Regions from separate parts of the Mesorhizobium sp. B2-4-14 genome, predicted to be linked through region 1. Evidence: riboswitches for the same ligand, from Rfam matches in the RefSeq annotation. Region 1 holds a riboswitch; the other holds the start of a gene.

Region 1 (7,299 bases):
GGTCCCCGACAACGCCCGGCCCGCGCACCTCCTCGACCCGGCCCGCTCCGTCGGTGATGTGCCAATAGCGCGACAGAAGCTGCACGAACTCGTCCGACTGGTTGTCGATCGTTATCTGATAGCCCCAGACGTAGCGGTTCTCCGAAGGGTCCGAACGATCCTCGAGGTAGAACGGCCTGACCTGCACTTCGATGTTGCGCGTGACGGCGCGGTACATGAGCGGCTCCAAAACAATCCGGTACCTTTCGGCGCTCCCAGCGAGCAGGTCAACGTGCGCGTCTTGTCGCGCGTGACCCTGAAAGGCAGGTGGCGGCAAAGAATGTCATTTAAGTGACACATGACAATGGTGGTGTGCGCGCACGGGCGACTCGGCGCTCTGCCGACCTGTTGAAACGGCCGTCACGCGGGCCGTCCTTTCTGGAGTGACCAGATATCGATGGAACTCACTCTCATAGCCGCCTCGCTCTCGACCGCACTCATCCTTTCAAATGCCGCCAGCATTGCGCTTGCCACCTCACAGCTGAAACGGCGCACCACGATCGCACCGCCAGCCGGCAAATCGCTGCCGGTGTCAATTGTCGTACCATCGCGTGGCGTCGAGCCGTTCACGCACGAGACACTGGAGCGCGCCTTCTCGCTCGACTGGCCGCGCTATGAACTGATCTTCTGCGTCGCCCATGCCGACGATCCGGTGGTCACGCTGATCCGTGCCGCCATGGGGCGCTTTCCCAAAGTGCCAGCCCGCCTGTTGATCGGCGATGATCGGATCAGCGCCAATCCCAAGCTCAACAATTGCGTCAAGGGCTGGGAAGCGGCGCGCCACAACTGGGTCATTCTTGCCGATTCCAACGTGCTGATGCCGAGGGACTACATTCAGCACTTGATGGCGGCATGGCGGCCGGATACCGGCCTTGTCTGCTCGACGCCGATCGGTTCGCGGCCCGATGGCTTCTGGGCTGAGGTCGAATGCGCCTTTCTCAACACGCTGCAGGCGCGCTGGCAATATGCCGGCGAGGCGCTTGGGCTAGGCTTTGCCCAGGGCAAGAGCATGCTGTGGAACAAGCCCATGCTGGATGCCAATGGCGGCATTCGCGCGCTGGCCGCCGAGATCGCCGAGGACGCCGCCGCGACCAAGCTGGTGAACGGGCTTGGCCTGCGCGTCAATCTCGTTGCCGCGCCTTTCGAGCAGCCGCTCGGCCGGCGCACGCTTGGCGAGATCTGGTCGCGCCAGGCCCGCTGGGCTCGCCTGCGCCGCGTCACCTTCCCGCTGTTCTTCGCGCCTGAAATCCTGACTGGTGCCGTGGTGCCGCTGCTGCTTGCGCTGGCCGCGGCGGCAAGCGCCGGCTTCAGCCTGCCGCTCACGGCCATCGCCGTTTTGGCGGCCTTCTACCTTCCGGAATGTGCCCTGGCCTGGTCCAAGGGCTGGTACCTGTCATCGCGCATCGTCGCGGCGATCATGGTGCGCGACCTCATCCTGCCGGCGATGTGGGCACGTGGCTGGCTCGGCGGCGCCGTCGACTGGCGCGGCAATGCGATGACCATCGGCACCAAGGCGACCGAACTGGAGGAGACGCCGTCGAGCGCCTGATAGCCCCGTGCATGAAGCCCCGCGTAGGCAGGCCTTACTTGGCCGCCTGCAACGCCTGCGCGATGTCTTCCAGAAGGTCGTCGGTATCCTCAAGGCCGACCGACAGCCTGAGCGTACCTGGCCCGATGCCGAGTTCGGCGCGGGCCTCGTCCGTCAGGTTCTTGTGGGTGGTCGTCGCCGGATGCGTGATCAGGCTCTTGGCATCGCCGAGATTGTTCGAGATCAGCACGATGTCGAGCGCGTTCTGCAAGGCGAAAGCCGCCTGCTTGCCGCCCTTGACGTCGAGGCAGATCAGCGTCGAGCCGCCCGACATCTGCTTCTTGACGATATCCGCCTGCGGGTGGTCGGCGCGGCCGGGATAGATCACGCGGGCGATCTGCGGCTGCTCGGCGAGGAAGTCGGCGATCTTGCCGGCGCTTTCCGTCTGTTGGCGCACGCGCAGCGGCAGCGTCTCCAGGCCCTTCAGCAGCGTCCAGGCATTGAAGGGCGACAGGCTGGGGCCGGTATGGCGGAAATAGTCGTGCAGGTTCTTGTCGATCCACTCCTTGTCCGACAGGATCACGCCGCCCAGACAGCGGCCCTGGCCGTCGATGTGCTTGGTCGCCGAATAAACGACGATGTGGGCGCCGAGCTGCAGCGGCTTCTGCTGCAAGGGCGTGGCGAAGACATTGTCGACGACAAGCCGGGCGCCGATCGAATTGGCGAGCCCGGCGACAGCCGCGATGTCGACCACTTCCAGCGTCGGATTGGTCGGGCTTTCCAGGAAGAACAGCTTGGTGTTCGGCCTGACCGCCTTTTCCCAGTTGGCGATCTCGGTGCCGTCGACCAGCGTCGCCTCGATGCCGTAGCGCGGCGCCAGCGTCTCGACCACCCAGCGGCAGGAGCCGAACAGCGCGCGCGCCGCCACGATATGATCACCAGCCTTGACGCTGCACAGAAGCGCGGCCGTCACCGCCGCCATGCCGGATGCCGTGGCACGCGCATCCTCGGCGCCTTCCAGCGCGCACATGCGCTTCTCGAACATGTCGACGGTCGGATTGGCGTAGCGCGAATAGATGAAACCCGGTTCCTCGCCCTTGAAACGGGCTTCGGCGGCCTGTGCCGTCTCATAGACATAGCCCTGGGTCAGGTACATCGCCTCGGAGGTCTCGCCGAAGCCGGAACGCAGGGTCCCGCCATGCACGAGGGCTGTCTGAGGCTTCCAGTTGCGCTTCTTGGTGCTCATCGCTTTTGTTCCAGACACAAAAAAACCGGCCGCGAAAGTCGCAACCGGTCCATACGGCCTTGCGGCCCGACGGTCCTTTAGCGACTTGTTTAACGTGGCTGCAAGCCGACCGGCCAAATCACCACGGGATAACGACCCTTTAGACCCGCGCCACGCTTGCGTCAATTGCCGGCTTCATTAAGAGGGTTGTACCAGACCTCGCCCGGCCTTCGAGCGGAGCTAGACTTTGCGGCAGACAGGCATTCTTCCCGATCAGGACATTTCGGCGCTGTTCCAGTCCGGCGCGCTGAAGTCGCCGCGCGCGCTCGATGCCGATCAGATCCAGCCGGCGAGCCTCGATCTTAGGCTCGGCGACAAGGCATGGCGGGTACGGGCCTCCTTCCTGCCTGGTCCAAGCCACAAGGTTTCGGAAAAGCTCGATCGGCTGCAGCTTCACGAGATCAACCTGACCGAGGGCGCGGTGCTGGAAACCGGCTGCGTCTACATCGTGCCGCTGCTCGAAAGCCTGGCATTGCCAGCCGACATTTCGGCATCGGCCAATCCGAAAAGTTCGACCGGGCGGCTGGACATCTTCACCCGTGTCATGACCGACCGAGGGCATGAGTTCGACAAGATCGCCGCCGGCTATACCGGTCCGCTCTATCTGGAAGTCAGCCCGCGCACCTTCCCGATCGTCGTGCGCACCGGCTCGCGCCTGTCGCAGATCCGTTTCCGAACGGGCAATGCGCTGCTCTCGGAAGCCGAACTGCATGAATTGCACCGCGCCGAGATGCTGGTCGCCACCGAACCGCCGAACATTTCGGGCGGGGGCATCGCGCTGTCGATCGACCTCAATGGCGACAGTGACGGGTTGGTCGGCTATCGCGGCAAGCATCACACCGGTCTCGTCGACGTCGACAAACGCGCGGCACAGGACGCCCTCGATTTCTGGGAGCCTATCCACAAGAGCGGCGCCGGCGAACTGGTGCTCGATCCCGATGAGTTCTACATCCTCGTCAGCCAGGAAGCGGTACATGTGCCGCCGCTCTACGCCGCCGAGATGACGCCGTTCGACCCGCTGGTCGGCGAGTTCCGCGTCCACTATGCCGGCTTCTTCGATCCGGGCTTCGGCCATTCGGCGGCCGGCGGCACCGGCAGCCGGGCCGTGCTCGAAGTGCGCAGCCACGAAGTGCCGTTCATCCTCGATCATGGCCAGATCGTCGGCCGGCTGGTCTATGAGCACATGTTGAAGCGGCCGCAGGCGCTCTACGGCACCGATCTCGGCTCCAACTACCAGGCGCAGGGCCTCAAGCTCTCAAAGCATTTCCGCGCCGCGCGCTGAGGTTTGCACTGCCAATCTCCCCCCTCGTGGGGGAGATGGCCGGCAGGGCAGCGGGGGGCGCGAAGGAACGCTGCCTTCGTGTTTTGATACACAAATGAAGACTTCCGAAGTCTGAACTTTGATAAAGTTGATAGGTCGGCGGGACAGCGCCCCCCTCTGGCCTGCCGGCCATCTCCCCCACGAGGGGGGAGATCACACTCTTACAACGCCTTCACCGCCACCTTCACCGGCTGCTCGATCTCCAGCGGATTGCGCAGCGGCAGTCCGAAATCCCCGGCCTCGATCTCGAACACGTCGCCGGCCTCGGTCTTGATGCCATCGGCGAAGGACAATGTCGCCGTGCCGAACATATGCACATGCACATCGCCCGGCTGGCGGAACGCCGAATATTTGAAATGATGGTGTTCGAGATTGGCGATGGTGTGCGACATGTTGGCTTCGCCCGACAGGAACGGCTTTTCCCACAGCGTCTTGCCGTCGCGCACGATGCGCGATGTGCCGCGGATGTCGGAAGGCAGCTCGCCGATCAGGATCTCCGGCCCGAACGAGGCGTTGCGCAGCTTGGAATGAGCGAGGAAGAGATAGTTCACGCGCTCGGTCACATGGTCGGAAAACTCGTTCGACAGCGTGAAGCCGACGCGGAACGGCGCGCCGTCGTCGCCGATGACATAGATGCCGGCGATCTCGGGTTCCTCGCCGGCGTCCTTGGCGAACGCCGGTGACTGGAGCGCGGCACCCGGCGCCACCGCCATCGTGCCGTTTCCCTTGTAGAACCATTCCGGCTGCACGCCGACCTGGCCTTTCGCCGGTTTGCCGCCTTCCAGGCCCATGCGGAACATCTTCATGGAATCGGTGAGCTGCTCCTCGCCGTCGGTGCTGAGCTTCCTGTGCATGGAATCGCGCGTCGCCGCCGAGCCGAGATGGGTCAAGCCAGTACCCGTCAGATGCAGGTGCGCCGGATCGGGGTGATTGATCGGCGACAACAGCCGCCCCTTCTTGTAGGCGGCGTCGAGATCGACCGTCTCGCCGAGCCCCTTGCGATCGATCAGGGTGGCGAGGCCGACGCCGGTGCGGGCAGCCTCCATTGCCAGCGAATAGACGCTGCGGGCGCCGTTGATGATCCGGGTCTTGCCGCCGCTGCGGGCAACGACACGGATGGTCTCGGCGTCATCGAGAATTTGCGAGATCAGCATGATCAGTCCTCTCTCATGTGCCTTGGCATGGCTCCCAGCTGGGCAAACCTTCCCAAGCGCGGCTGGAACGTTGTCCATGCCACGGGTGAAATTCTCGTTCGGATTGCGCTCGCGGGCCTGTCCCTTGAGGGAACTTCTTCGTGCCAGTCGGTTGCCGGCAGCGCCGCGGTGTGACCCGTATGCCTTCCTGGTGCCCTCAGCCCTTGTTCTTGTTGTAGACGTCGAACACCACGGCACCGAGCAGCACCAGGCCCTTGACGACCTGCTGCCAGTCGACATTCACACCCATGATCGACATGCCGTTGTTCATCACGCCCATGATGAAGCCGCCGACCACCGAACCGATGACCTGACCGACGCCGCCCATCGCCGAGGCGCCGCCGATGAACACGGCGGCGATGACGTCGAGTTCGCTGCCGAGGCCTGCCGCCGGCACCGCCTGTCCAAGGCGCGCCGCGATGATCAGGCCGCCAAGCGCCGACAGCACGCCCATGTTGATGAACACGTAGAGGGTCAGCCGCTCGGTGTTGATGCCCGACAGGAGTGCGGCCTTGGGATTGCCGCCCATCGCATAGATGCGGCGGCCGATCGTCATGCGCTTGGTGACGAAGACGAACAGCGCGATCAGCGCAGCCATGACCGTCAGCACGACCGGAAAGCCCTTGTAGGTGGCGAACTGATAGACGAGGAACAGGACAAGCGCGCTGATCACCAGCGTCTTGATAGTGAAGAGCGAGAACGGCTCGGCCTGATAGCCGTGCCGTTCACGCGTGCGTCGTGCCTTGAGGCCAAAGAAAATATAAGCCGCCACGCCTATGACCCCGATCACCATGGTCGTCATATGCAGCGTCAGGCCACTGCCGATGATGGTCTTGCCCGCCGCGTTCACGGTTGGTGCAATCAGCGTCAGCGGGCCGATCAGGTCGGGAATGAAGCCGGAACTCAGCTTGTTGAAGCCATCCGGCAGCGGGCCGACCGAGGAGCCACCGCCGAGCAGCGCCTGGCACATGCCGCGAAAGATCAGCATGCCGGCCAGCGTGACGATGAAGCTCGGTATTCGATGGTAGGCGATCCAATAGCCCTGTGCCGCGCCGATGGCACCGCCGATAATCAGGCAGACGATCGACACGACCAGCGGATTGCTGAGCGGGCCTAGGTTCCACGTCACCATCATGTTGGCCGCGAGCGCACCGATGAAGCCGGCGACCGAACCGACGCTGAGGTCGATGTAGCCGGAAACGATGACCAGCAGCATGCCGAGCGCCATCACGATGATGAAGGAGTTCTGCTGCACGAGGTTGCTGAGGTTCAGCGGCTTGAACAGTGTGCCCGACGTGGTGAACTGGAAGAACACCATGATGGCGATCAGCGCCAGCACCAATCCGTAGTCGCGCAGATTGGTGACCAGTGCCGAGACCGCGAAGCGTGGCGTGTCCGTCCCGCCATCGGCAGTGGCGGATTGCGGTACGGGAGCGCTCTCTGTGCTCATGATGCTTTTCCTTCTCCCCGAACGATGGCGCGCATGATCTTTTCCTGGCTGGCGTCGCTCGCCGCCATTTCACCGACGATGCGCCCTTCGTTCATCACATAGATACGGTCGGTGATGCCGAGCAGTTCGGGCATTTCCGACGAGATGACGATGATCGCCTTACCTTCGGCGGCCAGGCGCGCGATGATCGTGTAGATTTCGTATTTGGCGCCGACATCGATGCCGCGCGTCGGCTCATCGAGGATCAGCACTTCCGGGTTGGCGAACAGCCATTTCGACAGCACCACCTTCTGCTGGTTGCCGCCCGAAAGGTTGCCGGTCATCTGGTAGACGCTCGACGCGCGGATATTGGTCTTCTTGCGATAGTCATTGGCGACGTCGAGCTCGCGCAGGTCGTCGATCACGCCGTGGCGCGACACGCCGCCAAGATTGGCGAGCGTGGTGTTGTGCTTGATATGGTCGATCAGGTTCAGCCCGTAGGTC
Region 2 (7,299 bases), on a different contig from region 1:
CCATGACGTCAGAGGTAATCGCTTCGCCGTCGATGTTGGGGCAGATTGGTCCTTGCGAGGCCGGTCGCTGGCCTCGACCAGAGGGAGTTATGTCATGACCGCCTATGCTGTTGCCCATATGCGCCAAGTCAAGATGGGGCCGCAGATCGCCGAGTATCTGCACAGGATCGATGCCACGCTGGAGCCTTTCGGCGGCCGGTTCCTCATGCATGACGGCGATGTGGAGGTGGTCGAGAACGACTGGCCGGGCAACCTCATCATCATCGAGTTTCCCGACAGGCAACATGCGCGCGGCTGGTACGACTCGCCCGCCTACCAGGCGATACTGTCGCTGCGCACCAACAATTCTCAATCCGACGTGGTGTTCGCCAACGGCGTCGAACATCCGCACAGGGCCACGGATGTCCTGGGATAGGAACGATTGCGGTTGCTGTTTGGTGCCGTCGGTTTTGGGCGTGAATGCATTCATTCACCCGCAAAGTCGGGCAGAACTTCAATCTCGTCATGGACGAGACCCACGGCCAAGCTGAACTGGCCCCAAAATGCCAAACTGTAGAATGCCAGGCCGACAAGCAGAGACATTGGAATTTGCCAGACCGGCATTCCCGTCTGCCGGGCATGCCGTACGACGCGCCGTGCTGTACGCCACGACATGGTCAGCCACCGGCTGAGCGACTTTGCGATCCGGCGGCCACGATGGGAACTCCCCAGTTCTCTAAATTTCCGGTCGGCATCGCGGCCGGTCACCAATGCGCGCCAGCGGAAGAATCGCCAGCCGCGCGGCGGGTGATGATAGACGCGTGCATTGGCGCTGACGAGTTTGTGGCCGTCGCGCTCAAGCGCACGCATCAGGAGCGTACAGGAAACCTTGAAACCATTGTTTTCGGGAAAAATCCGGTCACGGCGAAAAGCCACGTTGTTGGCGTTTATCGCCCGTTTCAAAGCAAAACGCGTGTCCTTTTGCGCCATTGGGAAAAACCAGATCAGCGCAAACGTTCGCGACATGAAGTCGTCGTAGTAAAGGTAGGTGTAACCATTTACGGCGACGGTCGCTGGATCTTGAAATGGACCGAGCATGGCCGAGAGCCATCCAGATTCCACAACCGTATCGGAGTCTGTAAAAATGACGACATCGCTGTCGGTTGCTGGAATGCCGTTGTTCTTAAGATCGTAGTACCGTCGGCCTGGGCATGCGGCGAAGATCAAGTCGGCAACCTGCTCCAGCTGCGATGCCGCGGATGCGATATTGCTTCTCAGCAAAAGTGTGTCCGCATCGTCTCCGCCGTGGGAGAAAACGACCTGTGGCCTAGCAAAACCCAGCGAAGAAACAGCGCCGATTTCGCGCGCCAAGGCAGTCAGCCCGACGCTGACCTCTTCGAGATCGACCGACCTGGCGTTCTCCATTTCCAGGACCAGGCAATAGCTCAGGGAATTTAGCGGCACGTTCCAAGAGATCCCATTACAGCGTCAAGAATTCAAGCAACCTCTTAGGAGCACGAAGAAATCCAGATATCAACCATTATCGTTTCAGCAAAAATATTGCCTGCTGGCCGAAGAAATTCCAGAACCACCAGGGCATCGACAGGCCGATCCTCTGGCCGTTGGCGTCGAGCGCGGTTGCCTTTTCCACCGTCGCGCCGAGTTCCTCGCATAGATTGACGAAGTCACGGATGGTGCAGAAATGGATGTTGGGCGTGTCGTACCAGGAATAGGGCAGGTCCTTGGTCACCGGCATGCGGCCCTTGACGAACAGCGACAGGCGCACCCGCCAGTGGCCGAAATTGGGGAAGGAGACGATCGCCCGGTTGCCGATCCTGAGCAGTTCGTCGAGCACCAGCTTCGGGTTACGGGTGGCCTGCAACGTCTGCGACAGGACGACGAAATCAAAACCCTTGTCCGGGTAGAATTCGAGATCCTTGTCGGCATCGCCCTGGATGACGGAGAGGCCTCGCGCCACGCATTCGTTGACACCACGCTGCGACAGTTCCAGCCCGCGGCCGTCGATCTGTTTGGTGTCCTGCAGGAGTTCGAGCAGCGAGCCGTCGCCGGAGCCAACATCGAGCACCCGCGATTGCGGGGGAATGAGATTTGCGACGACCTCGAGGTCAACGCGCTGCGTACCGTTGACAGTCATGGATTGAGCCCCCTGGCGCGCGCCGCCGAGCCGATAAAGCCGTTGATGGCCGCGAACAGTTCCGGCTCGTCGAGCAGGAAGGCGTCATGGCCGCGATCGGTCTCGATCTCGACGAAGGACACCGAGGCGCCGGCGGCGTTGAGCGCATGCACGATGGAGCGGCTTTCCTCGGTCGGAAACAGCCAGTCAGACGTGAAGGACACCAGGCAGAAGCGAGTCTTGGTGCCGGCGAAAGCGTCCGCCAGCCTACCGCCATGGTCGGCGGCGATATCGAAATAATCCATCGACCGGGTCATGTAGAGATAGGAATTGGCATCGAAGCGATCGACGAAGGTCATGCCCTGGTGGCGCAGATAGCTTTCGATCTGGAAGTCGGCATCGAAGCCGAAGGTCAACGCTTCGCGGTCCTGCAGGTTGCGGCCGAATTTTCGGTGCAGGGCGGCTTTCGAGAGATAGGTGATGTGGGCGGCCATGCGCGCCACCGCCAGCCCCTTTTCCGGGCGTTTGCCATAGTCGAAATACTTGCCGCCATGCCACTCCGGATCGGCCATGACGGCCTGGCGGCCAACCTCGTGAAAGGCGATGTTCTGCGAGGAATGGCGGGCGCCGGTGGCGATCGGCAGCGCTGCAAAGACGCGCTCGGGATAGCTCGACGCCCATTCCAGCACCTGCATGCCGCCCATAGAGCCGCCGAGCACGCAGAACAGTTTCTCGATGCCGAAATGGTCGATCAGCATCTGCTGCGCACGCACCATGTCGCGAATGGTGATGACCGGCAGGTCGAGCCCATAGGGTTTCCCGGTGGCGGGATTGGTCGAAGCCGGGCCGGTGGAGCCCAGGCAGCCGCCGATGACGTTGGAGCAGATGACGAAGAAACGGTTGGTGTCGATGATCTTGCCGGGGCCGATCAGCACTTCCCACCAGCCAGGCTTGCCGGTCACCGGATTGGTGTTGGCGACATGCTGGTCGCCGGTCAGCGCGTGGCAGACGAGGATGGCATTGGAGCGGGCATCGTTCAGCTTGCCATAGGTCTGATAGGCGATCTGGAACGGCGACAGCAGCGTGCCGGCGTCGAGCTTGAGCGGCTTGTCGGGCCCGAAACGCAACACCGGGCTCGACGGCTGATCGGCCTCGTTGTTGGTCTTTCCTGCGCGCTGAGCGGCCATCACGTCTCTCTTGCTGCATCGTGCGTTTGCGGAAATCGCTGCCGATCCGCCCGCCGCCGATACGTTCGTCCGGCCGGTCACGGACAACAAAAAACCGGCATTGCCTTCGCAAGCCGGTTACATCACGCAAACGGCCCTTTAGCGAATTGTTTAACGTGGCTGCAAGCCGACCGGCCAAATCACCACGGAAGTTCGCTGCTCTTCTAGAACTCGCCCGCCTTGCCGTCAATGCCGGCCGCTGGCCCCACTGCCACCTCTCGACATTGCGGCCCATGGCTTGTATTTCCGCTGCGGCTTCCGGGTGGAGGCATTTCGACGGATTTTGCAAAAAATGAACCAGACACCGGATCAGGCACGTCCAACCCCGCGCGCGGGCATCATGGACATCGATGCCTATGTGCCCGGCAAGAGTACCGCACCCGCCGGTGTCGCCAAGGTCCACAAGCTGTCGTCGAACGAGAACCCGCTCGGTCCGTCGCCGAAGGCGATCGAGGCCGCGCGCGAGGTGGCCGCCAGGCTCGATATTTATCCGGACGGCACCGCGAGGCGGCTGCGCGAGGCGATCGCCGAGGTGCATGGGCTCAACCCCCAGAACATCATCTGTTCCAACGGCTCCGACGAGATCCTCGGCCTGCTGGCGCAGACCTATCTGGCGCCAGGCGACGAGGCCATTTTCACCGAACACGCGTTCATGGTCTACAAGATCTACATCCAATCGGCCGGCGCCACGCCGGTCGTGGTCAAGGAAACCGACGAGCGCGCCGACATCGATGCGATGCTGGCCGCGGTCACGCCGCATACCAAAATCGTGTTCCTCGCCAATCCCAACAACCCGACCGGTACCTATGTGCCGTTCCAGGAGGTGCGCCGCTTGCATGCCGGCCTGCCAAGGCATGTGCTGCTGGTGCTCGACGCGGCCTATGCCGAATATGTTCGCCGCAACGATTATGAAGCCGGCATCGAGCTGGTCGGCAGCGCCGAGAACGTGGTGATGACCCGCACCTTCTCCAAGATCGGCCTGGGTGGAGCACGGATCGGCTGGATGTATGGCCCCATGCACATCGTCGACGCCATCAATCTCGTGCGCGGTCCCTTCAATGTCAACACCACCGCGATCGAGGCCGGCATCGCCGCGATCCGCGACCGCGCCCATATCGAGCGCAGCGTTGCGCACAACGAGACCTGGCTCGCCTGGTTGACCGAAGAGATGACCGCGCTTGGGCTGCGGGTGACGCCCAGCGTCGGCAATTTCCTCCTCATTCATTTCCCGGACGACCAGAAGCATTCTGCGGCGGCGGCGGACGATTACCTGACCGCGCGCGGCTATATATTGCGGCGCGTTTCCGGCTACGGCTTCCCCAACGCGCTGCGCATGACTGTCGGCACCGAAGAGGCCAATCGCGGCGTCGTCGCCGCGCTCACGACATTTCTGAAAAGCTAGAGCACCATGACATCACCGATGTTTGAGAAGATCGCGCTGGTCGGCATCGGCCTGATCGGCTCGTCGCTGGCCCGCGTCATCCGCCGCGAGGGGCTGGCTCGCCATGTCGCCATCTCGACGCGCAGCGTGGCCACGCTCAAGAGGGCCGAGGAACTGGGCCTCGGCGATTCCTACACCACCGACGCGAAGGAAGCGGTCCGCGACGCCGATCTGGTCATCGTCTCGGTGCCGGTCGGCTCATCCGGCGCGGTGGCGCAGGAAATCGCACCGGCCCTGAAGGCGGGTGCGATCCTCACCGATGTCGGCTCGACCAAGGCCTCCGTCATCGCGCAGATGCAGCCGCATATCCCTGACGGCGTCCATTTCATCCCCGGCCATCCGTTGGCGGGTACCGAAAAATCCGGGCCGGATGCCGGTTTCGCCGATCTGTTCGACAACCGCTGGTGCATCTTCACGCCCCTGCCGGGCACCGATGCGGATGCGCTGGAACGGCTGTCGGAATTCTGGCGCCGTTGCGGCGCCAACATCGACACGATGGACCCGCAGCATCATGACATGACGCTGGCTATTGTCTCGCATTTGCCGCACATCATCGCCTACAACATCGTCGGCACTGCCGACGATCTGGAATCGGTGACCAAGACGGAAGTGATCAAATATTCCGCCTCCGGCTTTCGCGATTTCACGCGTCTGGCCGCCTCCGACCCGACCATGTGGCGGGACGTGTGCCTTCACAACAAGGATGCCATCCTCGAAATGCTGGCGCGGTTCTCGGAAGATCTGGCGTTCCTGCAGCGGGCGATCCGCTGGGGCGACGGCGACAAGCTGTTCGACCTGTTCACCCGAACCCGTGCCGTGCGCCGCTCGATCATCGAGGCCGGCCAGGATATCGACGCGCCCGACTTCGGGCGTCAGGCGGTCGAGCACCCGGCGAAAACCTAGCAGGTTCTCAGGCTTGGGCGGGCCAGTGGGCCGCCATCATTGCCAGCGTCTCGGTTCGCTCCGGTGCGCCCAGCCTGCCGCCGAAGCGCTGGCATTTGAGCGCGGCGGCCGCGCTGGCAAAGCGCAGGGCGTTCTCTATCGGCATGACTTCCGCCAGTCCCACCGCAAAGGCACCGTGAAAAACGTCACCAGCTGCCAGTGTATCCACCACTTTGACCTTTGGCGTCGCGACATGGCGAACAGTTCGGGTCGAGCGGTCGAACCACCAGGTGCCTGCCGCGCCGCCGGTGACGGCGACAAAAGCATCGGTACGCGAGGCCAAGTCGGCGCAGGCGGTCTCAGGGTCGAGCGCGTGCCCGCAGACGATGCGCGCCGCCGGCTCGGAGGCGACGATATGCGAAGCCAGCGGCAGCATCTGCTCCAGCACCGCCAGCGGTGCTGTATCGGCGTCGAGAATTGCCGGGAGGCCGGCAGCGCGCGCCGCCGCAAGGGCAAGTGCCGCCGCACCCGGCCAGCGTACGTCGACCAGCACGGCATCGAATGCCGTGACGTCCGCGAACGGCAGGGCCAATGGATCGGCTTGGGCCCGGCTGTCATAGAACGGCACGATGATGCGCTCGCCATGCGCGTCGACAAGGATCGATGCCAGTGCCGAGCGGGCGCCCCTGACGCGGCGCACATGGCTGCAATCGACACCTTCCGCCTCGATCCCCGCAATCAGCTGATCGCCGATCGGATCGTCGCCGGTGCTCGCCCACAACGACACCTCGGCGCCGAGGCGCTGTGCGGCACAGGCAGCGCTCGTGGCCATGCCGGAGGCGATCTGGACGCCATCCGAAGCGATGAACTTTCCCTGATGCACGGGCAGCGCCTCGACACGCAGGATCGTGTCCAGCGTCAGAGCGCCGACACTCAGGAGCTTCACGGGTCTTGCCATCGAAGCTATTGCACCGGCTTGATCTTGCCGAGCGGGATGAAGCCGAGAGCGGCCTTGCCCTTGACCACCTTCAGCGGCATCGACGGTTCCTTGCCGAGCAGAGCGAGAGCGGCAAAGCCCTGTTCGATGGCGTTCTTCTGTTCGGGTATGGCGCCGGCAAGAATGGTCGCCACGGCTTTCGGATCCTTGATCCTGATCATCAGATCGGCGTCGACCAGGCCTTCGGCATCCACCGACAGCGGCCCCGACACGGTAACCCGCGCCGTGCCTGACGACAGGTCGAGGCTGCGGATCTCGACCCTCTGACCGCGCAGGCTCTTCACCTGCGTTCCGATCAGCGCGACACCATTCTTCAGCGTGGCGTCGCCGCTGGCATCGAGCGCCGGCAGCACGCGCCCGCCAATCGCGTCGGGGTCGATCTCGAGATCGGTGAAGCTGCCGACATAGTCGACGTCCTGACCGTTCGGCTGCAGCTGGCCTGACGCCTTGCCGGCGCTGAACAGTTCCACCGGATCGGTGTCGTCGGCCGGATCGGTTTGACCGGACAGGCCCTCCGCCTGCAATGCGACGCGCCGTGGCAGCGGCCATGACAGTCTGACGTTGGCCTGCAGATTGTCCCAGTCGATCCACAGCGGCACCATGCCGGGGACAGAGGTCCTGAGCGGACCGCGCAGATCGG

The links. Region 1 has a riboswitch for S-adenosylmethionine ahead of FJ938_RS04440 (O-succinylhomoserine sulfhydrylase). Riboswitches for the same ligand answer to the same signal wherever they lie in the genome.
Region 2: another riboswitch for S-adenosylmethionine. It lies ahead of FJ938_RS04975 (homoserine O-acetyltransferase); the one in region 1 lies ahead of FJ938_RS04440 (O-succinylhomoserine sulfhydrylase).

What each region holds. Positions count from the first base shown of each region.
Region 1 is NZ_VFVA01000003.1:253,016-260,314, forward strand. Features, by position in the region: gene apaG (Co2+/Mg2+ efflux protein ApaG) at 1-217, opposite strand, end outside; gene FJ938_RS04435 (ceramide glucosyltransferase) at 437-1,588, shown strand; gene FJ938_RS04440 (O-succinylhomoserine sulfhydrylase) at 1,623-2,813, opposite strand; SAM riboswitch at 2,871-2,948, opposite strand; gene FJ938_RS04445 (2'-deoxycytidine 5'-triphosphate deaminase) at 3,040-4,134, shown strand; gene araD1 (AraD1 family protein) at 4,335-5,327, opposite strand; gene mmsB (multiple monosaccharide ABC transporter permease) at 5,524-6,816, opposite strand; gene mmsA (multiple monosaccharide ABC transporter ATP-binding protein) at 6,813-7,299, opposite strand, start outside.
Region 2 is NZ_VFVA01000004.1:45,592-52,890, forward strand. Features, by position in the region: gene FJ938_RS04960 (DUF1330 domain-containing protein) at 95-415, shown strand; gene FJ938_RS04965 (glycosyltransferase family 2 protein) at 466-1,404, opposite strand; gene metW (methionine biosynthesis protein MetW) at 1,520-2,134, opposite strand; gene FJ938_RS04975 (homoserine O-acetyltransferase) at 2,131-3,300, opposite strand; SAM riboswitch at 3,419-3,496, opposite strand; gene hisC (histidinol-phosphate transaminase) at 3,632-4,741, shown strand; gene FJ938_RS04985 (prephenate/arogenate dehydrogenase family protein) at 4,748-5,683, shown strand; gene FJ938_RS04990 (sugar kinase) at 5,691-6,620, opposite strand; gene FJ938_RS04995 (DUF2125 domain-containing protein) at 6,626-7,299, opposite strand, start outside.